2 regions of the Noviherbaspirillum saxi genome follow, and region 1 is predicted to be linked to the other one. Evidence: predicted binding sites of a transcription regulator. Region 1 holds the regulator's gene; the other holds the start of a gene.
What was found. The regulator LexA, encoded in region 1, represses DNA repair genes until DNA is damaged. The targets are predictions, from matches to a motif close to ACTGTATNNNNATACAGT.
Positions count from the first base shown of each region.

Region 1 (11,990 bases):
GATGGACTTGAAGTCTGGAAACCTGTCCCAATATGGAATCGACAAGGCACGGCAGACCCAGATCCAAGTCTAATTTTTGTCGTGTCCGGCATTTCAAATTGAATAGACATTAGATAACATCTGGGCCTGCGGTCGGCATTACCAATACCTCCGCAGACACCCAGATCGTCGTCATCCACGACAAAACAATTGGACCAGGAGACCAATGTGGCTGAAAGCCCGTCCGCACTCAACATGACCGTTCCCGATTTTTCGGCAGAGATGACCGGCAATCAGCCGTTCCGCATGTCCGACTTCAAAGGCAAGACCGTGGTGTTGTACTTTTACCCGAAAGACAATACGCCCGGCTGCACGACCGAGAGCATGCAATTTCGTGACCTGTATCCGGAATTTCAGCAGGCAAATACCGAAATATTCGGGATCAGCCGCGACAGCATTCGTTCGCATGAAGGTTTCAAGGGCAAGCTGGAAATGCCGTTTGAGCTGGTTTCCGATCCCGACGAAACGGTCTGCAACCTATTTAATGTCATGAAAATGAAAAACATGTACGGCAAACAAGTTCGGGGAGTTGAGCGATCGACTTTTATTATTGACGCCGATGGGAAATTGGTGAAAGAATGGCGTGGAGTGAAAGTGCCTGGGCACGTTGATGAAGTACTTGAGTTCGTGAAGGCTCTTGCATAACTGCTGAACCCATTGAATCTAAAAGCAACTACTTTTCGAAGGCCGTTTGTGGAAGAGGCGCCAAGCCTCCCCCTCAAACGGCTTTTTTACTTTGCGTTTTCAGAAGAATCCGGTTCCCAGCTTCTTCCTTCCATTGTTCGTTCAATTGCTTTCCTTCGCATTTACCCAAGTCGTTCTCCCATCCACCCCTCAACCCACTGCGCAACCGTTTGGCCCCGACGAGTCGTCAATTCAACACATTTCTAGATTGAGGTCCTGATGCCACTGCCCAAATTACCGACCAAACCCGCAACAATGCTCTCCCCCCAGGAATACCCAAAGGCAGAGAAAGGCAAATCGGTAAAACCTGTGATGACGCTGGTTGAATCCGCTCCACAAGTAGTCGAACCCCCTCCAGAGGCGCGCGCCAAAACCACGGAAAAGGCACCCGCCGCCAAGACTCGCAGCACGAAGTCCAAAACCGTCGATGCGCTGGTGAAATCCAGCATCAATCGCAGTGCCAACAAGCCTGGAGTCACCAAGTTGTTCGTCCTGGACACCAACGTCCTGATGCATGACCCGACATCGTTGTTCCGCTTTGAAGAACATGATGTCTATCTGCCGATGATGACGCTGGAAGAACTCGACAACCACAAGAAAGGCATGTCCGAAGTCGCGCGCAATGCCCGCCAGGTCTCGCGCTCGCTTGATGCGCTTGTCGCCGGCGTTGCAGAACACGAGATCGAGGAAGGCATCGTGCTCTCCAAACTCGGCAACAAGGATGCCAAGGGACGCCTGTTTTTCCAGACTAAGCTGCAGAACGTCGAGCTCCCCGAAGGTCTGCCTATCGGCAAGGCCGACAACCAGATTCTCGGCGTCGTTCGTGCGCTTGAAGGACAGTATCCGGGCCGCCCGGTGGTGCTGGTGTCCAAGGACATCAACATGCGCATCAAGGCGCGTGCCATGGGCTTGCCGGCTGAAGAGTATCTGAACGATCACGTACTGGAAGATACCGACCTGCTCTATTCAGGCATCGTGCAATTGCCGGACGATTTCTGGAACAGGCATGCCAAGGGTATGGAATCCTGGCAGGAGAACAAGCATGGAACCGGCTACACCTTCTATCGCGTGACCGGTCCGGTGGTGCCTTCGCTGCTGGTCAACCAGTTCGCGTTCCTTGAGCCAAACAATGGCGAGGCCTCGTTCTACGGACAGGTCAAGCAGATCAACGGCAAGACCGCGGTGCTTCAGACCCTGCGCGACTACACGCATGGCAAGAATGGCGTGTGGGGCGTTACCGCACGCAATCGTGAACAGAACTTTGCCCTCAACCTGCTGATGAATCCGGAGTGCGATTTCGTTACGCTGCTGGGTCAGGCCGGCACCGGCAAGACCCTGCTTGCCCTGGCAGCCGGCCTGGCGCAAGTTCTTGAAACCAAGCTGTACAACGAGATCATCGTCACCCGCGTCACAGTGCCGGTCGGCGAGGACATCGGCTTCCTGCCTGGTACCGAGGAAGAAAAGATGTCGCCCTGGATGGGAGCATTCGACGACAACCTCGAGGTGCTCAACAAATCCGACAACGACGCCGGAGAATGGGGACGCGCCGCTACGCAAGATCTGATCCGGTCCCGCATCAAGATCAAGTCGCTCAACTTCATGCGCGGCCGTACCTTCGTCAACAAGTTCCTGATCATCGACGAGGCGCAGAACCTGACACCGAAGCAGATCAAAACACTGGTTACCCGCGCCGGCCCCGGCACCAAGATCATCTGCCTTGGCAATATCGCCCAGATCGACACGCCATACCTGACCGAAGGTTCCAGCGGCCTGACCTACGTGGTCGACCGCTTCAAGGGCTGGTCGCACAGTGGACATGTCACGCTGGCACGTGGGGAGCGCTCGCGTCTGGCCGATCATGCAAGCGACGTCCTGTAGTCGACGCGATAGTTTTTCTCGCGCACAAAAAAGCCTGCATGCATGCAGGCTTTTTTTATATTGAAGCGAATTGCGTACTACAGAATCTTCGTCCCGATCCACCAAGCAACCGCCGCAACAAACGCAGAGGCAGGTATCGTAAAAACCCAAGCCCATACAATGTTACCCGCGACACCCCAACGTACCGCCGACATCTTTCTGGACGATCCGACACCGACGATCGCACCGGTAATGGTATGCGTGGTCGAGACCGGAATGCCAAGCGAGGTTGCGAGGAACAATGTGATCGCTCCGCCGGTTTCGGCGCAGAATCCGCCTACCGGTTTAAGCTTGGTGATTTTCTGGCCCATGGTTTTCACGATACGCCAGCCGCCGAACAAGGTTCCCAGCCCGATAGCGGCATAGCAGCTCAATACTACCCACATTGGCAGTTCATCAGTCGTGGTCGAATAGCCTGCTGCGATCAACAGCATCCAGATGATGCCCATGGTTTTCTGTGCATCATTGCCGCCATGGCCAAGGCTATACATGGAAGCCGATACCAGCTGCATGCGGCGGAACCATTTGTCTACGCGCTGCGGTGTGGAGCGAACGAACAACCAGGACACCGCCACCATCATGATCGATCCGAACACGAAGCCAAGCAATGGCGACAGAAGGATGAAAGAAATGGTTTTGATCAGGCCGGAGGAAATCAACGCGCTTGTACCGGACTTGGCGACTGCGGCGCCCACCAGGCCGCCGATCAAGGCATGCGACGACGACGAAGGAATGCCGTAGTACCAGGTCAGTACGTTCCAGAAAATCGCACCGACCAATGCGCCGAATACGACGTAATGGTCGACGACCACCGGTTCGATCGTTCCCTTCCCGACGGTCGTTGCCACCTTCAGTTGGAAAAAGAAAATTGCGATGACATTGAAAAATGCCGCCATGGCCACCGCGTGCTGCGGCTTGAGCACACCGGTCGAGACCACGGTTGCGATTGCGTTCGCCGCATCGTGGAAGCCATTCATGAAGTCGAACAGCAGCGCCAGGGCGATCAGAAAGGCAAGCGTGTATATACTGAAATGAAGGGTTTGCATGAGATTCTTGTTTTATGTAAGCCCGCGCAGGGCACAGACATCAACGGCTCGCAGAAGCGGAGGGCCTGACGGAGCCGCCCGCACTGCATTGCACGATGGCTTTGCCTCAGGCATTTTCGACAATGATGCCTTCGATAATGTTGGCGACGTCCTCGCAACGGTCGGTCACCGTTTCAAGAATCTCGTAAATTGCCTTCAACTTGATCAGATTGCGTACGTCCGGCTCATCGCGGAACAACTTGGACATCGCGGCGCGCATCACATGGTCGGCGTCCGATTCAAGGCGATCGATTTCCTCGCAGATTCCAAGAATCTGGGTTGAATTGTCCATGTTATGTAACAAGCCTACCGCTGCTTTCACCTTTTCGGTACATGCAAGGCAGAGTTCGGCCAGGCGTTTTGCCTCCGGCGTAATAGCCTTGATGTCGTACAAGGAAATTGTCTGAGCTGCGTCTTCAAGCAGGTCGAGAATATCGTCCATGCGCGTAATCAGCTTGTGGATGTCATCGCGATCGAGCGGTGTGATGAAGGTTTTGTGCAGCATATCCAGCGTCTGATGCGTTACCTTGTCGGCCTGCTTCTCGATGCCCTCGATCGCGTGCACACGGTTTTCCAGGTCATCGAAGTTGGTCATCAGGGCAACCATTTCTTTTGCGCCCTTCACACACAACTCGCCATGCTGGATAAACAGCTCGAAGAACTTGCCCTCATTGGGCATCAATCGACCAAACATAATGCACTCTCAAAAAGTTAAATTGGTTAATTCGTCACGGCTGCCCTCTTCGGACAGCCCCCGATGTCTTTACTCGTTGTCGAACACCGCGTTTCCGCCGGTGAAGTTATCGAATTTGGTGTACTCGCCCAGGAAGGTAAGACGCACGGAGCCGATCGGACCATTACGCTGCTTGCCGATGATGATTTCGGCAGTTCCTTTGTCGGGAGAATCAGGGTTGTAAACCTGGTCACGGTAGATGAACAGAATGACGTCGGCATCCTGTTCAATAGCACCGGATTCGCGCAAATCCGACATGACGGGCCGTTTGTTCGGCCGCTGTTCGAGTGATCGGTTGAGCTGAGAAAGGGCAATGACCGGACAATTGAGTTCTTTCGCCAACCCTTTGAGGTTTCGTGAAATTTCGGAAATTTCGGTAGCGCGGTTCTCACCGGGAGAACTTGCGGACATCAGCTGCAGGTAGTCGATGATGATCAGGCCCAGCTTGCCGCACTGGCGCGCGAGACGGCGCGAGCGCGCACGCAACTCGATGGAACTCAAGGCCGGCGTTTCGTCGATGTAGATCTGCACCTCATTCATCTTCTGAATCGCATGTGTAAGGCGCGGCCAATCCTCGTCATTCAGACGGCCCGTGCGCAGGCGGTGCTGGTCGAGCCGTCCGACGGAGCCGAGCATACGCATTGCGAGCTGCGTCCCACCCATTTCCATGGAAAATATGGCGACCGGCAAGCCGCTTTCGATCGCGACGTTCTCGCCGATATTGATCGAGAACGCGGTCTTACCCATCGACGGGCGCCCTGCCACGATGATCAGATCTCCCGGCTGCAGGCCGGAAGTCATGCGGTCGAGATCCACGAACCCGGTCGGGACGCCGGTAATGTCATTCTGATTGTCGCGGTTGTACAGCTCGTCGATACGTTCGACCACTTGGGTCAGCAATGGCTGGATTTCCAGGAACCCTTGCGCGCCGCGAGCACCCTCTTCCGCGATCGCAAAGATTTTCGATTCGGCCTCATCGAGAAGCTGCTTTACTTCCTTGCCTTGCGGATTGAAGGCCTGTCCGGAAATCTCATCGGACACGGTGATGAGTTTTCGCAGCACGCCACGATCACGCACAATTTCCGCATAGCGACGAATATTTGCAGCCGATGGCGTGTTTTGGGCAAGCGCATTCAGATAGGTCAGGCCGCCGACTTCTTCGGCCTTGCCACTGCCGCCCAATGCTTCGAAAACCGTAATGACGTCTGCCGGTCTGGTGGCATTGATCAGTTTGACGATGTGCTGAAAGATGATGCGGTGGTCATACCGGTAAAAATCATCTTCGTGCACGAAATCTGCAATGCGATCCCATGCCGCATTATCAAGCAGCAAACCGCCCAATACGGACTGTTCAGCTTCAATCGAATGTGGAGGAACGCGGAGCGCATCCAGTTGAGGATCGGAGCGTGTATTCATGGCGCGAATTATACCTTTTCGCCCGTGCACCACGCGCGCCCGTCCGGGAATATTACAGTGGTGTGACGACTTTAGCGACGCTAGTTCCTTGGCTTAGCGTCGACTGCCTTGACATTTACTGCCGAGACACCTGTATTGCCGATATTATTTGTTTCCATAACAACATCATATACCAACGATATAGCCTGGAAACCCATTCATCGATCGAGAGTATCGGCTATCTGCTTGACGGGCGGGAGGGCAGCTGTCGTTGACCAAAGATCGTCGGCTGGCCGAATTCGATATTACTCATGCCCAGGTCGCCATCTTCATGAAACTGCTATATGGAAAGTCCAACGCTGCATCCGATCTTGCACGTGAACTCGCAACCGATACCGGAGCATGGACTCGTTCATTTGACCGGCTTGAAGACAAGGGCTTTATCGAGTGTGCACGCAGCACCGTCGACCGCCCCATGATTGATGTCGCCTTGACCGAGAAAGAACATCGCAGACCAGATGATTCAGGTAACCGTTGATGCGTTGAATCATCACCTGAAAGGATTCACTGACGCGGAGGTTACACAGTTCAAGGGTTTTCTATGTCGTATGATCACAAATGCCTGATTAGCGCATGACGAACTCTGCACGCATAAGTCCCCTATTCGATAAAACCTTCGATAAATCAGACTGAGACGCCATGAAATAAAACGCCATCAAAGACTGCGCCATACGCAGTGCACGCCGAAGAGGACGAGCGCAATAAAAAAGCCGGCTTGCGCCGGCTTTTTTATTGAATGCCAAAACTGCTTAGGCTTGCTCGCCAACCACAGCAATCGTGATGTCGACCACGACGTCGGTATGCAGTGCGACCGCGATAGTGTGATCGCCAACGACCTTCAGTGGGCCTTGCGGCATGCGGATCTGCGCCTTCTCGACCGGGAAACCTTGCTTGGATACCGCGGCAGCGATATCGGCATTGGTTACGGAACCGAACAGACGGCCATCAACGCCAGCCTTTTGAGCGATCCGAACAGTCGTACCGTTCAGCTTTTCACCTTGAGCCTGAGCTGCTGCCAGCTTTTCGCCAGCTGCTTTTTCCAGGTCTGCACGCTTTGCTTCAAATTCTGCAACTGCAGTAGCTGTAGCACGACGTGCCTTGCGCTGGGGAATCAGGAAGTTACGAGCGTAACCGTCCTTCACGCGTACGACTTCACCCATATTGCCGAGATTAACGACTTTTTCCAACAGAATGACTTGCATGTTTTTCTCCTATTCTTCAGTCGTCAATTAGGCGTTGTGCAGATCGGTGTAAGGCAGCAACGCGAGATAGCGTGCGCGCTTGATCGCAGTGTCAACTTGACGCTGGTAGTGTGCTTTTGTACCGGTCAGACGTGCCGGCATGATCTTGCCATTTTCCTGAACGAAATCCTTCAGGGTGTCCACGTCCTTATAGTCAACTTGCTCAACGCCGGCGGCGGTGAAGCGGCAGAATTTCTTGCGCTTGAACAGAGGATTCTGCTGCTGACGCTTGTTCTTGAGTTTGCTTTTATCGAATTTTTTACCGAATGCCATGTTTGGCTCCTGTACTGTATCTAGTGATCTGGTGAATAAGCTTCGAAATCCGTGATATGGAATACGAGGCCTTTGCTATTGCGATTCTTACGTGCGAGGAAACCAGTGAATACCATGGTCTCACCTAGCTCCGCCTTGTTAAGCCTTCCTGAAATTTCACCTGCGGCAACCGCAGAAATTTCAAACTCAACCTGGCGCGGGAGACCCGCTTCCACCTGTCCGGAGGCGTGCAGCAATTTTGCCGACACGATCGGTATGCCCGCCGGCGTGTAGCGCAACACTTCGCGCTCGGCAATGGCCGCTATCAGGCGTAGCTGGTTCACTCTCCTCGACTGACAGAATTACGCAGCGGCTGCTTCGGAACGCTGAGTCTTCGCAGCATCTTCCTTCTGCACAGCCTTCATCATCGGCGACGGCGCAGTTTCAGCCTTCTTCATCTTGACAGTCAGGTGGCGCAGGACAGCATCGTTAAACTTGAAGCCGGTTTCGATTTCAGCCAGAGTTTCATTGTCGCACTCGATGTTCATGCAGACATAGTGGGCCTTGGCCAACTTCTGGATCATGTAAGCCATCTGGCGACGACCCCAGTCTTCAACGCGGTGCACTTTGCCGTTACGAGCAGTTACGATGCCCTTGTAACGTTCGATCATTGCAGGAACCTGCTCGCTTTGATCGGGATGGACAATAAATACGATTTCATAATGACGCATGTAATCTCCTTTTGGACGGATTTAAAAATCGCCCACCTCGGCGTCAAGACGAGTGTGGGAAGAGGAAAGCCCGCTATCATAACCTGCGAACAGGTAAAACTCAATCATTTCAAGCGCTTAATGCTGATCACTTGGCGCGCGCGTAAAAATCGCAAAACTTCCCTTGCAATCATTTAAGGGCTGTATAAAAATACAGCCTGTCTATATCAACAGCATGGCTTAAGGAAGCGCTAACGCTGAAAGATGATCTTCAGTCAATATGCCTTTCTCTTTGCCAGATTCCTCGATTGCGAACATGCTTAAACTCACTGCACGCCAGGAACAGATCCTGAACCTGATTAGGGAGGCGATCGAAAATACCGGCTTCCCCCCTACCCGAGCCGAAATTGCCACTGAATTGGGCTTCAAATCCGCCAATGCTGCAGAGGAACATCTACAGGCGCTGGCACGCAAGGGGGCAATAGAAATTTCGCCTGGTACCTCACGGGGAATTCGCCTGCGGGACATCCATGGAGAAACGACAAGCCTATTTGGTGGACGCCAAATGCCGCTTCCACATCCCTCGCTGATGCAGCTTAGTCTTCCACTGGTCGGACGCGTGGCCGCAGGTTCGCCTATACTTGCTCAGGAGCATATCGAGGCAAGCTACAGCGTCGATCCTTCTCTGTTTTCGGCCAAACCGGATTTCCTGCTCAAAGTACGCGGTTTGTCCATGCGCGATGCCGGCATTATGGACGGCGATCTACTTGCGGTGAAAAAAGTCGACAGCGCAAAAAATGGACAAATTGTGGTGGCCCGCCTTGGCGATGAAGTAACGGTTAAACGTTACAAGAAAAGCGGTTCCGTCATTGAGCTGCTGCCCGAGAATCCGGATTTCGAACCGATCCGTGTCGATTCCAGCCAGGAAAATTTTGCTTTGGAAGGTTTGGCTGTTGGCCTGCTCCGAGCTTGGGCTTGAACATTCAATGATTGCGAACTATACCTGATTGCAATTTAGGTTGCCATCAGGTATTTAATTTAATATGCCTTGCCTTCTTGGCCCATGTCGGGTCCGCAGGTTAGCAAGTTATTTATTTAGATAGCTTTGTTACCTTGGCGAGCACGTGACGTGCAATTCCTCTCACGATATTCACTTCCTCGGTCTCGAGTTGAGTGCGCGAAAATAACCTTCGCAGACGAGACATGAGCTTCTTTGGATTAGTCGGATCGAGAAATTCAACCGCCACCAAGGCTTCTTCCAGGTGTGCGTACATGCCGTCGATCTGCGCCATGCTGGCGGGATCTCCTTGAAATCCGATTACCGATTGGGCAACATTGTCGCCGCCCTGTGCTTGCCTGGCCTCATATGCAAGAATTTGTACTGCCTGCGCAAGATTCAAGGAAGAATAATCAGGATTGGCGGGGATATTGATCAAGACATTGCATTTCTCGATGATCTGATTCGGCAATCCATAGCGCTCGCTGCCAAAAACCAATGCCGCGTTGAGTGTCACATCACCGTACAAAGCAGACGCCAATGTCCGTGGCGTCATCACCGGCGGCGAATACTCGCGCAGTCGCGCACTCAAGGCAGCAGCGAAGTTACACCCTAGTAGCGCTTCTTCAATTGTATCAACGACTTTCGCTGCGGCAAGAACATCTTGCGCACCGCTGGCGAAGGCGATCGCTTCTTCCTGTTGCAAGGCATCCGGAAAGCGCGGATTGACCAGCACAAGTTGCGAAAAACCCATGGTTTTCATGGCGCGCGCGACGGCACCTATATTGCCAGGATGACTGGTATCGACCAGTACAAAACGAAGGCGGCCGAAAAGAGAAGTGTTGGTTTGTGGCTGGTTCATTTAAAATAGCGACCTTACGCGGCGCGTGAATTTTTCAATGCACGAACGACCGCATCGCTCATTAATTCTTCAATGTGGTTCCGGACGCGGTAGGCGGCGGTACCGCAATTCTAACGGAACCTCTATGCATCCCATGCTCAATACGGCGGTAAAGGCTGCCCGCCGCGCCGCTTCGATCATCAACAGGGCCTCTTTCGACATCGACCGCATCAAGGTCACCGAGAAAGGCCATAACGATTTCGTGACGGAAGTCGATCAAGCCGCCGAGCAGGCCATCATCGAGGTGTTAAAAACCGCCTATCCCGACCACGCCATTCTTGCCGAGGAATCCGGTCCGTCACAAAACCTGCATGACGAAAACGACAATGTCTGGATCATCGATCCTATCGACGGCACCACCAACTTCATCCACGGCTTTCCGCAATACTGCGTATCGATCGCGCTTCAGCAGCGCGGCCAGATCACCCAGGCGGTTGTATACGATCCTAACCGTAACGACCTGTTCACCGCTAGCAAAGGCGCCGGTGCCTATCTCAATGAAAAGCGAATCCGCGTCGGTCGTCGTGACAAGATGGCTGATGCCTTGATCGGCACAGGCTTTCCATTCCGCGAGGGCGCAGGTCTGGACGAATACATGCAGATGTTCAAAATCATGACGGAAAAATGTGCCGGATTACGCCGCCCCGGTGCGGCCGCATTGGACCTCGCGTATGTCGCTGCCGGCCGGCTCGATGGTTTTTTTGAAAAAGGCCTGCAAACCTGGGATATGGCTGCAGGATCATTGCTGATTACCGAAGCCGGCGGCATCGTCGGCAACTTTGCCGGCGAGTCCGATTACCTGTATAAAGGCAATGTACTTGCCGGATCCCCCAAGATCTTTGCCCAGATGGTTCACCTGTTGTCGCCATTCGCGAAATAGGTTTTCCCCCTGATTCTTCGAGGCGTAACTTCATGACGTCATGCAGTTACGCACGCTGCGCCTCTCCAGTCTTCGCGCCGCTGTCCCCGCGACCTCTCCTCTCCCCACCTATTTGCCTGCGACTGGCACCGATCGATCGGTGACAGGCCGATATTTTTAATGAGTCTTCATGTCTTTTAGCGAACTCGGCCTTGCCGATGAAATTGTCCGTGCCGTCACCGAGCAGGGATACACCAGCCCGACCCCGATTCAAAAGCAAGCGATCCCCGCAGTGTTATGTGGCGGCGACCTGCTCGCCGGCGCGCAAACCGGCACCGGAAAGACCGCCGGCTTCACGCTGCCCATCCTGCAGCGCCTGAACGCGCAGCCACGCACACAGGCCAAAACCGGCCGTCCGATTCGTGCCCTTATCCTCACCCCGACGCGCGAACTGGCTGCGCAGGTGGAAGAAAGTGTCCGTGTGTATGGCAAGTACCTCAAGCTCACCTCCTCCGTGATCTTCGGCGGCGTCAATATCAACCCGCAAATCAGAGTGTTGAATCATGGCGTCGATATTCTCGTCGCGACACCCGGACGCCTGCTCGACCATATGCAACAAGGCACCGTCAACTTGTCGCATGTTGAAATCCTGGTCCTGGATGAAGCCGATCGTATGCTTGACATGGGCTTTATCCGTGACATTCGCAAGGTGCTCGCCGCATTGCCCAAGCAACGTCAGAACCTGTTGTTCTCGGCGACCTTCTCCGATGACATCAAGGCACTGGCCGACGGCCTGCTGAATTCTCCGGCGATGATCGAGGTGGCCCGCCGCAATTCGACAGTGGAAGTCATTGCACAAAAGATCCACCCGGTCGACCGCAATCGCAAGCATCCGCTCCTCAGCTATTTGATCAAAACCAATGAGTGGATACAGGTGCTGGTTTTTACGCGCACGAAGCACGGCGCCAACAAACTGGTCGAGCAACTCGGCAAGGACGGCATCTCCGGCATGGCGATTCACGGCAACAAGAGCCAGTCCGCTCGGACCCGTGCGCTGGCAGAATTCAAGGATGGAAGCCTGCAAGTGCTGGTCGCCACCGATATCGCCGCACGCGGA
Region 1 covers NZ_QYUO01000001.1:1,510,628-1,522,617, reverse strand. Annotated here, with positions in the region: gene D3871_RS07165 (peroxiredoxin) at 235-684, shown strand; gene D3871_RS07160 (PhoH family protein) at 943-2,601, shown strand; gene D3871_RS07155 (inorganic phosphate transporter) at 2,679-3,686, opposite strand; gene D3871_RS07150 (DUF47 domain-containing protein) at 3,793-4,419, opposite strand; gene D3871_RS07145 (replicative DNA helicase) at 4,489-5,874, opposite strand; gene D3871_RS07140 (MarR family winged helix-turn-helix transcriptional regulator) at 6,125-6,391, shown strand; gene rplI (50S ribosomal protein L9) at 6,663-7,115, opposite strand; gene rpsR (30S ribosomal protein S18) at 7,143-7,427, opposite strand; gene priB (primosomal replication protein N) at 7,448-7,750, opposite strand; gene rpsF (30S ribosomal protein S6) at 7,769-8,137, opposite strand; gene lexA (transcriptional repressor LexA) at 8,433-9,095, shown strand; gene D3871_RS07110 (RNA methyltransferase) at 9,208-9,975, opposite strand; gene D3871_RS07105 (inositol monophosphatase family protein) at 10,100-10,894, shown strand; gene D3871_RS07100 (DEAD/DEAH box helicase) at 11,064-11,990, shown strand, end outside.

Region 2 (11,990 bases), on a different contig from region 1:
CACCGGCTTCGGCGGCGAGCTTTTCCGCCACGGCACTTCCGCTACTCATGTTCCACAAGCCGAGAACGATCTTGCCGCGTCGGATGCGCGGCTTCAACCGGCGGCAGACAAAGCGCGCATAGGCTTTGGGCATGGGGTTCAGATAAGAAAGACAGATAACATCGACACCGGCCAGATCGAGATTGCCAATCGCATCCGCAGCAATCATCGATGCGGGTACAACCCTGGCGCCTATGCCGCGTGTCTCCAGCATATGGGTCAGCAATAGCGCGGCAGCCGCATCGAGTTCTCCTCGACCTGCTACGCAGAGAACCGGGGTGCCGAGCCATTGTTGTACGCCCGGGCCGTTGTCTTCATCCGGCGTCCTTGCAATCACGTCCTGCAAATCCTCGACGATGGTTCGTAACCCCTCGGCCACGCTCTGCCGATCTTCCTTGCTGCCGCCGCGCTCGCGTGAATTCTCGGCAAGGCGCAAGGTTTGCAAGGCCACCTGGTCGTAAAACTCCAGCAGGGAATGTTCGCTCACTTCGGTTTCGGCAATGTCGATCGCCTCTTCGACATTACCGGCGATCAGGCGCTGGTATAGCCTTTCTTCTGGCGACAGGACCGGGTCGCTGCCCAGCAGCACATCGATGAATGCCAGCTGAGGTACATAACGCCCCATCACCACCAGGCAAACCGTCAGCGGCGTTGCGAGGAACAAACCGACCGGCCCCCATAGCAGCGTCCAGAAGATTGCGGAAAGAATCACGGCCATCGGTGTCATGCCGGTACTCGATCCATATAGCCAGGGCTCGATCATATTGTTGCTGACCAGCTCCAGCACGATCACCAGCGTTGCCGTCCATAGCAGCATGTTCCATCCCGGATCGACCGCAAACGCCATGGTCACCGGAAAGATCGCGGCGATGACCGGGCCCAGATAAGGAATGAAGCGCAACAGGGTAGCGAGGAGCGCCCACAGAAACGCGCCCGGTACGCCTATCATGTAAAGCCCGAAACCAAGGGGAACGCCGTAGCTCGCATTCACCACCAGCTGCATTAAAAGATAACGGCTCACCCTGCTTGCGGCTTCGTTCAATGCCTCGGTGGTGCGATGCAGGTCGCTGCCCGCAAGGCGGATAAAGCGGTCCCGCAAATCACTGGGTGCAAGCAGCACGAAAAATATGAAAACGATCACCAGACCGGCGGTGCCGACCGGCCCAAGTACCGAGCCGGCAATGTTTTGCACGATTTCAAGCGGCTGCGGCTGGGAAGGCTCTATCCGTACCGGAAGCGGCTCTTTCTGCCGTGCGGCAGAGGGATCCTGCTTTTTGCCATCGGTGCCGGCAGCTTCCGACAACTCTCGGCCGAGCGCCTGAAACACCGCTGCGGATCGGTCGATCGCACCTCCGCCGGGCGCGGCATCCCGTATCGAGCGTATCTTTTCCTGCATCGTCTTCTGGTAGGTCGGCAGATTGTTGGCCAGGATGACCACCTGGCTTCCGACCAGAAACGAGATGCCGGCAATGATGGCAACTGCCGACGAAACGGCAAGCAATACCGCAGCGCTACGCGGCAGACGGGTACGCCGCAGCCAGTTCACCGGCGGCGCCAGCATGAAACTCAGCAGCACGGCCAATGCAAAAGGAACGAAGATATCCCGTCCAAAGTAAAGCGCAACGATCGTCAATACGACGATGGCCGCAGTATTCACATTCAAGCCGTGGTTGGTTGAGGTATCGGGCACAAATCTAATGCAGCGTTGGGTTAAAAATTTGAGGTCTGGCGCGTATGGTTTTCGACTCGCCTTTTACCGTAGACAGGTGGCGCCTTGTAACTTAGGCAAGGCATGGACAATTGCGTTCCCGGCTTGCAACCTCCGGGATTGTGAAAGCGCAATCCGTTCAGAACAAGCGGCGTATAAAGAAAAGGGCCCGCACACCGTGCAGGCCCTTTGTGCCTCCTACTGATTGCCGTCAGAAAAGAGTCACCAGGGAATCGTACTTAACATTAGCGCGAATCGATTGCGATCGGTCAAGCTCGTGTAACTTAAACCACTCTTGACCCGTTACGTGACAGATGAAATCGCAGGAGCTTCCCATCTGCTGCCTACATTACATTGTGGGTCATGCTGAACGACTTGAGCATGCGTCGAGGCAGACCCAGATCAGGGCCTAGGCTTCCTGCGGCGCAGTACTTTTTTCCACCACATGATCCACCGAATTTTATAAGTCGGTCGTGGTACGAAATGGAACCGCGGCAGAGTATTTCCTTTCAGCGTGTTTTATTGAATAATACAAAGTGTCGTTATACAATACGAATGTACTTTTAGTAATTAGAAGGTATATACCGTTGTTTAATTGGCATGTGGGTCCAAGTGGGAGCTTTTTACTGGATCGTATCGACATTGCATATGACCTCCGACTATTTTTTTAGCATTCTTAGGCGGACAACTTAAGGCTGCTTGTATCGATGATCTGGTCACTAAGCTAGTAAAACAAAATGCACAATATCGACATTAAATCCAGGCTTGCTGTTCGCAGAAACGATGCGACACTCGGTGCTGTTATTAAAGGAATCGACCTTTCAAAATCATTACATGAGACCGAGATTCTTGATGTGCTGGTGGCGCTCGGCCGCTATGGCGTACTACGTTTTCCAGCGCAAAGACTAACGGCAGCACAGCTTAAAGCTGTGGCAGAAAAATTTGGCACGGTGCAAATGCCTGAAAGAGGAAGCACTCATCGAGCGGACAATGTACCCGAGGTTTCGATACTCTCTAATACCATACAGGACGGCGTGAACACAGGAATGGCAAATGGGCGGGGAATATGGCATACGGACGTGAGCCACCGCGAAGTAAGAGGTTTTGCAAACCTGTCCTATGCGCTCAAGGTCCCGCGGCGTAATGGCCATGCTCTCGGCGCGACGAACTTCGCCAACATGTATAAGGCCTATGAGGACTTGTCGGAAGAAATCAAGTCTCGTATCGAAGGTGCTACGGCCGTACACTCGCCTGAGCAGTATTATTTGCGCCGTCAGGGATATAAAGAGGTACGCGCGTCGTTAAGTGAAGTACACCGGAAAACAAGCCAAAATATCTCCCAGCCATTAGTATTAGTCCATCCGGTGTCACGGAGGAAAGTGCTGTACGCAAATCCGGGGTTTACAACCCGTATCAATGGTTGGAGTGAAGAAGAGAGTACCGCCATGCTGTCTTTTCTTTTTCAGCATCAGACCAGGCAAGAGTACCAGTACACCCATCAGTGGGAAGAAAACGACCTGCTGATCTGGGACAACCTGAGTACGATACATCGGACGAATACCGACTATCAACCGCACGAACAGCAAGTGATGTATCGGTGCCGGGTTCTTGCGGATCGATTTTATTCTGAACGGCTGCTATCGACGTACTCGGTTTAAACTCGGCCCTATTTAGGCCGACGCGTTACGGCGATGTTTCTGTAAGGGTGCGTTGCAAGTGGCCGCGACCTGGAATGGGTCCGTTCAGATCAATTCCGTTGTTAAGAGTGCATACCAAAATGACGACCGCATGGTGGCCGACGAAGCCAGACAGGCATATGGTGGCAACGCGTTTCGCCGCACGTTGATACGTCTTTAAAACAGGCTTAGCTGCTTTTCTAAAGCGGCTGGTACAAACAGGTCGGTACGCAGGGGCGGGCGTTCCAGGTTGAGAGCAAGCTTTTTGCATATCAGATGGAAACGATTGGCCAGCAGGTCGGCAAATACGCCCGTGCCTGTCATCCTCGTTTCAAATGCCGGGTCATACAGCTTACCGCCTCGCATGTGAGAGAGGAGTTTTTCGACCTTGGACTTACGCAGCGGGTAATGCGCTGTCAACCATTCCGCAAAGAGAGCGGCGACTTCGCGCGGCAGCCGCAACAAAATGTATGCAGCCGCACTGGCGCCCGCTCCCGACGCTGCCGACAGGATAGATTCCAGTTCTTCGTCGGTAATGGCCGGAATGACGGGGGCGACGAGTACGCCCACCGGTATCCCCGCGCCGGCTAATAGCTTGATGGCCGCAAGCCGCTTCGCCGGAGCGCTTGCTCGCGGCTCCAATGTTCGGGAGACTTCATTTCGCAAGCTCGTCACCGATACATACACGCGTGCCAGTCCTTTGGATGCCATGCGTTCCAGAATGTCGATATCGCGTGTCACCAATGCCGATTTGGTCGTGATCGATACCGGATGATTGTAGCGTTCAAGGACCTCAAGCAATGCGCGCGTGATATTCAGTTTGCGCTCGATGGGTTGGTAGGGATCCGTGTTCCCGCCGATGACGATGTTCTGGGGAACGTAATTCCGTGCGAGAAGTTCCGCTTCCAATATCTCAGCGGCATTTTCCTTTGCAAACAATCTGGTCTCGAAATCCAGGCCGGGAGATAAACCAAGGTAGGCATGACTTGGTCGGGCATAGCAATAGATGCAGCCATGCTCGCAACCCTGATAGGGATTGATCGATGCCGCAAAGGGGATGTCCGGCGATTGGTTGATGGAGATGATGCGTCGAGCCGTTTGCAGTTGTACGGTGGTCTTTGGCGATGATTCGTCATCGTCAGTCACGCCGTTGTACGGTTCAGGTTCGACAGCTTCCCGTTTCAGGGAGTCGAATCGATTTTGCGGATTCGAGCATGCGCCGCGACCCTTGGTCGCGATGCCGGATTGCTTGAGTTTTTCGGAATTGGCCATGCATGGATTTTACTGTATTTATATACAGTTGTTTTGCAATGGGTTTGTCCATGCACTGTTTCCATCACCATAGCGGCTGGCATTCATGACCGAGCGGAGGAAGGCTGCGACGTTGTTGCGGCCGCCTTCCGCGAGTTCATTTCCGGCTGCTATTTCGGCAGAAATTCCGCCAGGTCGCTATCGCGCAGCACGGCAATGTTTTTTTTGTTTGCAAACGAACGGGCATTGTCGGTCAGTTCGCCAAGCGTGATGTAAATCGCGCGCGCCGACGCGGTATCTGCCGCTGCCGCCAGTTCTTTCAGCGGCTCGACGCCAGTGCTGGCAGCCTTCCAGCGTTTGCCGCTGACGAGCGATTTACCGTTCGGCCCAAGAATTTCGAGGTCGGCGCCCTTGCCGGCGTAATGAGTAACGGTAAATCCCTTGCGCATATAAGCCTGTTCAAGCACGCCGGAAAAATCGCGCCAGGCCATGTCGGAAAATACCTGTCTGGCACGAGCGATGCGCGTCGCGCTCGGGGCCTGCCATTGCTTCCAGGCCGCGATCACACCGATCACGAAGAAAGGAAACCCGGCAGACGGGCCGAGCGCAGCGTACTGCCGCGGAAGTAACACGCTCGCGATCAGTCCAAGCACAATGGCGATTGCAAAACTGATCCACCACGGCGAGCGGAGCAGGATGGCAAACAGGGATCTTTCTGCCATTTTGAGTTTCATGCTGCGCTCCGGGGAGAGTCGATCGTTGGTGCTGCTATTCCTGCTTGTAAATTGTTACGCATTTCTTGCCCCGGCATTGAGTATCGTCCGGCATTTTACTAGGGCGTGTCATCAATTGGTATGTGAGATGCGTTCATGCCGCATTCCGGTTGCGACTTTGGGTGCGATGGAGATTTATGTCATGACAGCGTAAGATGCATGGTTTGCAATGATGCATAGGCATCAAGGGCACCGCAAGCGCGCCGCAGTTTGCGCCTGCAAACCCGGCGCTGCGGATGCCGCTCCGATCGAACTACCTGGAAAGCGACTTTATGGCAGCATCCCAAGACTATGTCAGCATGGCCCTGTTTTGCGACTTTGAAAACGTCGCACTCGGCGTACGCGATGCAAAATACGAAAAATTCGATATCAAGCCCGTGCTCGAACGCCTGCTGCTCAAGGGCAGCATCGTCGTCAAGAAAGCCTATTGCGACTGGGACCGTTACAAGGGCTTCAAGGCCACCATGCATGAGGCGAATTTCGAGTTGATCGAAATTCCGCATGTGCGTCAATCGGGCAAGAACTCGGCCGACATACGGCTGGTCGTCGATGCACTCGATCTCTGCTACACCAAGTCCCACGTCAATACCTTTGTGATCATCAGCGGCGACTCTGACTTTTCACCGCTGGTATCGAAGCTGCGCGAAAACGCAAAACATGTAATCGGAGTAGGCATCAAGCAGTCGACCTCGGACTTGCTGATCGCGAATTGCGACGAGTTCATTTTCTATGACGATCTGGTGCGCGAAAGCCGGCGTGCAGCTGCCAAGCGCGATTCGCGTACGGTGCAGCCTGCGGCCAGGCGTTCACCGGACGAAGAGCAGCGTCGCAAGGAAGAACTCGAGCAGCGCAAAACCAAGGCCATCGACATGGCGGTGGAAACTTTCGACGCCCTGGTGTCGGAGCGAGGCGACAGCGGCAAGATCTGGGCATCGGTATTGAAGGAAGCAATCAAACGCCGCAAGCCCGATTTCAGCGAGTCTTATTACGGTTTCCGGACGTTCGGTAACTTGCTCGAAGAAGCGCAGAGTCGTGGTCTGCTCGAGTTTGGCCGCGATGAAAAATCAGGCGCCTATGTCTATCGCGGCAACGGCGGCGTGCTGAATGCAGAACCAGCCGTTGAAGCCTTGCCTGCACCGACTGTGCTGGAGACTGCCGCCGGGGACAGCATGGCTGAAGTCGCCGAAATCTCCAATACGCCCACTGTATCTGTTGATGCACCAACTACGGTTGGCGGCAAGCCTGAATCGCGGCGGCGGGGACGGGGAGGACGCAAGCCTGCGGAGAAAAAAGCCGAGGTCGTGTCGGAGCAGGCACGGGAGACCGCGCCGACGGTTGCTGAGGCTGCTGTCATGCCGCCAGCGGCGGAAGATGTTACGCCTCCACCGGAACCCTCGGATGCTCCACGCAAAACTGCACGAAAGTCAACGCCACGCGGACGGCGTCCTCGCAAGGCGGATACAAGCGCTGGCGGCGAGTAGGATTACTGACAATAATGCGTTGCCAAGTGACCCACTAGCGGTTGCGCAGGCGGGCAGTGTATGGAAATCAAACATTGACTTGCCGGACACGGCTTGGGATCTCAATACATCGACTCCAAGCCGTAACGCTTGCTGGCCTGATGTATCAGGCCGCTCCGTAAATCGGGACGATGGCGCCGCTTGCAAGCTGGTTGGCACCGGATGCCAGGAACACGATGCCTGAGGCAATTTCAGCAGGTTTGGGCCACTGCGTGTAATCGGCATCCGGCATCGCAGTCCGGTTGGCGGGCGTATCGATGATGGATGGCGCCACCGCGCTGACCAGAATGCGCGGTGCGACTTCGGCCGCCAGGGCTTGAGTAAGCGCGGCGACTGCAGCCTTGCTGGCGGTGTAGGCGGTCATGTACTTGCCGGCCCTCGGTTCCAGCGCCTGGCGCGACGCGACATTGACGATTCGCCCTTGCCGCTCGCCGAATGCACGCACCGCTTCGCGGCAACAGAGATAGGTACTGACCAGATTCATGTTCACCATCCGCATCAGCACTTCCTTGTCCGACTCGGCAATCGGCGCAAAGGCAAAGCCGCCGGCGATATGAATCGACGCCGACAAATCGGTAATGCCCGAATACAGCGCTGCGACCTGGGCTTCGTCGGACAGATCGCAGCGGACCAGTTGCAAGCGTTCATGTTGCGCGAGCGCTTTTGCTTCGGCGTCGTTAATGTACGGGACGACGCAACGCGCCCCTGCGTCCAGCAGGGTATTGACGACAGCAATGCCGAGTGCGCCGGTACCGCCGGTCACCACAACTGTCTGATTGGAAAAGTCCATATAAGCTCCATTGATATGTTCTAGGATCCGTGCTTACTGTCTGGTGACGATACCAGCCGTTGCAGACAAGCGGATACAGGTGCGATTATTGCCGAATTCGCATGGCCGCGCCGCCGGGGGAACGATTATCCTTATATTGCAAGCGATGCTGGAGAAAAGGTGTTTTTATCCCGGCCGTGGCCGGCGACGATGAAGTTGCGTAATTGCAACTATCGAGGATTTATGCTGTGCCGCGCCTGTTTTTTACACTAGGATAAAACCACGCCTGCTGCGAATTGGGCGGTGTCCAATGCGAAGGCAAGGGGAAAGACCATGCGCAAACTCTTCTGTTGGTTCTTCGGCCATGCAAAGCCTGCCGAATCCGTGGACACGATGATCGAACTGGCCCTGACGAGCAGTTTTCAATGCGACCGTTGCAAGGGATTGATTCACACCCGCGGTTGACGGAGTCGGTTGCCCAGAATAATAGCAAGGCCGCAGCACCAGGCCAGCGAGGCCGTCCACCCGGCAAGTATGTCAGACGGATAATGCACGCCGAGGTAGACGCGCGAGGTGCCGACGAGCACCACGAATATGCCGCCGGCAAGCAGCAAAAGCGAACGCCGGCGTTCATGCCACGCCAGCACGGTCAAGGCCGCGATGAATGCCATCGACTGCATCGCGTGACCGCTCGGGAAACTGTACGAAGTCTCAGGGGCAATAGAAATCCAGAGATCGGGCCGTGTACGCGTAAAGATCAGTTTCGCCGTGATATTGATCAGCACTGCACCGCCGAAGCCGAGCACCCAGTACACGAGTCGGGCCCACAGCTTATGCACGAACTGGAAGACTGCGATCGCCAGCGCACATGGGCCGAGGATACGAATCGAGCCTGCCTCTGAAAAAAACACCATCAGCGCATCCAGCAGGGGCGTCGAATGGCTATTCATCAGTAGCAGGAGCGGCTGGTCAAAAGAAAATGCCTCCTTCTCGAGAACATCTTCGGCCAACTCGCCGAACAGGAACAAGGGGAACAGGACACCGGCAAACAGAATGGCCAGATCGGCCCAGCGGCCGCGCAGCAGGCGCAGGGTGTATTCGAGCAGTTTATTTATCAATGTTTTCATGGCCATAGTGCAATCCATCGGCGACACCGGTAGCGGCGTTCGCAGGTTTAAGCAAAAGTAGCGGTTCGGATGCGACCTTGAACCGCAGAGGGCTTCGCAGCCAGAAGATTTCGCCATCCAGCGCGACCTTGCTCCAGGCCGACAGGGCAAACCTCGGCTTGATGGTCATGTCGGTGGCAGCAAAGCTGTCGACGCTGTCTGCCGCATCCAGTGTTCCCGCCGCGCCGCGCAACAGCAGACCGAACAGGGAAAACTTGCCGACCGGGCGCAGGGTGACCACCGCGAGACGGCCGTCGCCGGGCTGCGCAGCCGGAGGAATTCCCACCTGTTCCAGCTGCAGACGATTATTGCCCACAAAGACAGTCTGCGTAAGAAGATCGCGGGTCTCGCCATCCTGGTCGATCCTGATGCGCAGATTACGGTGCTGGCGCCATATCGTCACGATGGCCGACCATAAGGCGACGAGCCGGCTGCGTCCGAGCTGACGTTTGTAGACTTCGCGGTCTTCCAGAAGTTTTGGATACAGGCCAAGGCTGGCATTGACCAGGAAAATCCGGTTGTTGACCATGCCGACTTGCACCGGGCATACGGATGCCATCAGCATGGCCCTTACCGCCTGCTCCAGGTCTTCCGGGATACCGTGCGTCCGGCCAAAGTAATTGAACGTTCCTTGCGGCAGGACCGCAAACGTGCATCCGCTGCCCAGTACCGCCTGGGCGACCATATTGATGCTGCCATCGCCGCCGGCAATTACCACGACGCCGCCGTCTCGCCGTGCTTCGTCCACGGTTTTTTTTGCGATTGCACGCAAGGCTTTTGCATCGTGCACCACATGCAGGATGTAATCGCGGCCGCACTCATCCAGAATCTTGCGTATGGTTGCGCACTTGCTTTGCGCGTCCATTCGGCCCGAGCGGGCATTGACGATGATATGGAATCGGAGGGCTTGCCGAGGATGTGATGCCATGCCAATAGGGGAAAACAGGGAATGCGCCTGCTGGAAAGTTATATGAACGGCGGACTTCCGTTGCCGGACTGATCGATTACATACTGGGTATGGGTCATGGCGACAGCGACAGAAATGAATTCATTCGTATTTGGCACGTAGTACGGCATTCGTATCTTGCGGCCGGTCAATGGAGCTGCGCTCGTCCCTGTGGGGGCATAGATGAAAAGGCACCAATTAAAACGATATAAATTCCGCAAGCTATTGCATTTATTGTTTCCATATGGCAATTTGATGCCACTGTCGAAGTTTTGCGCCTGCTGACGACGCTTGCGCTGTGCAGGCCGATCCGTGTGCTTCATTCCTGTGTGTTTTCGCTGACTTGAAGCCCCGCCAGCAGACCTGGGTTCGACACTCATAAAACAATGACCCGTTGCAGTCCGGTGAATATCCGGCGGCCTCCGGCAGAGAATAACGGGCGGAGACAGACACATGGATAGCTTGGTTGCGCTCACTGCGGACTGGTATTGGGAATGCGACAGCCAATGCCGCTTTACCCGTGTCGACCGCCTGGCGGCAGATCCGGCTCGACCCGACGACATGCTGGCAGCTGCTGTCGGCAATCCGCCCTGGGATCTTCCGGGAGCCCTGCATCCGGATCCCGAATGGGAAAATTTTCGACGCAGACGAGCGGAACAGGCTGCATTCCGGGATGCCGAATGGTCCTGGTGGCTCGGCCAGGACGACGCGATCGCCGTGCTCGCAAGCGGCGAGCCGATTCGGGACGGCGATGGCCGCTTCGCCGGTTACCGGGGTGTCATGCGCAACATCACGGTGCGCCGGCACGAGTCCAATGCCTTGCGGCGCTTCCGCGCGGCAGTGGATATCTCGGGCGATCCGATTTTCATTATTGACCGTGCAAGCATGCGCATCATCGATGCCAATGAAACCGCATGCCGGGCTATCGGCTGCTCTCGCGAAGAGTTGAACTCTTACGGCCCGCAAGACTTCCTGTTGTCCGATCGTCAGACGCTGGAAAAGGATTTCGATGAACTGATTGCCACCGGTATCGGTACGGCTACCGAAAAAACGGTACGCGACAGAGACGGCAACACTTGTCTGTTTGAATTGCAGCGGCGCGCCATTATGCTCGACGACAGGTGGCTGATCGTGACGAGTGCGCGCGACATCACCCAGCGGCGCATGGCGGAAGGCGCCGCGGTGCGTCTGGGCCAGATGTATGCTGCCATCAGCGGCACCAATGATGCAATCCTGCACGCCACCACACCGGAAGACCTTTATCAGCAGGTGTGCGAAGTCGCAGTCAGGAGCGGCCAGATCGTCAGCGCGTCGGTGCTGCTGCCGGACCCTTCCTCGGAATGGGCGCGATTCGCGGCGCTGGCCGGAATCGGTCACGATAGCCTGCGCCCCCTGCAGATTTCATTCGACGAAGACAAGGTGGAAGGCCGTGGGCTGGTAGGCACTGCCTATCGTAGCGGCGAGAGCTGTGTCATCAATGATTTTCCCAATGATCCTCGCGTCAAGGTCAAGCCCTGGCGCATGGCGGCAGGCAAGGAAGGCGCGGCGGCCGGCGCCGCCATTCCGCTGCGGCGCGATGGCGAATCGATCGGCGTGCTTCTTCTGTACTCGCGCGAGAAAGATGCCTTCGACGATGATATCGTCAATCTCCTCGAGCGCATGGCGCAAAACATCGTCTTTACTCTGGAAAACTTCGACCGTGATCTGAAGCGCCGGAAAGCGGTCGATGCCTTGCGCCAGAGCGAGGAGCGCTACCGCAGCATCCTCGAAAACATGAATGACGGTTACTTCGAAGTCGACCTGAAGGGCAATTACACCGTCGTCAACGATGCGCTGTGCCGCCAGCACAATTGCACCAGGGACGAAGCCTTGCGGCTCAATTACCGCAATTTCATGAACGTTGCCACGGCGGAATACGTCTACGGCCTATACCACCGGATCTATCGCACCAGGCAGCCGGCGGAATTGACCGAGCATGCGATACAAAGGGAAGACGGCAATATCTGCATCGTCCAGACTTCGATGCAGCTGATCATCGGTACTGACGGCAGACCGGCCGGATTCCGCGGTATTTCGCGCGACGTAACCGCGCGGCGCCTGGCTGAGGAAGCGGTACGCGCCAGCGAAGAAAAATACCGGTCC
Region 2 covers NZ_QYUO01000002.1:1,535,897-1,547,886, reverse strand. Annotated here, with positions in the region: gene D3871_RS22685 (AI-2E family transporter) at 1-1,729, opposite strand, end outside; gene D3871_RS22680 (TauD/TfdA dioxygenase family protein) at 2,485-3,405, shown strand; gene D3871_RS22675 (PA0069 family radical SAM protein) at 3,601-4,695, opposite strand; gene D3871_RS22670 (restriction endonuclease) at 4,845-5,408, opposite strand; gene D3871_RS22665 (NYN domain-containing protein) at 5,720-6,928, shown strand; gene D3871_RS22660 (SDR family oxidoreductase) at 7,074-7,757, opposite strand; gene D3871_RS22655 (phosphatase PAP2 family protein) at 8,186-8,863, opposite strand; gene D3871_RS22650 (diacylglycerol/lipid kinase family protein) at 8,844-9,830, opposite strand; gene D3871_RS22640 (PAS domain S-box protein) at 10,302-11,990, shown strand, end outside.
Region 2: D3871_RS22675 (PA0069 family radical SAM protein) is a predicted target of LexA. The motif match lies at 4,707-4,724, and genes of this name have one in related genera.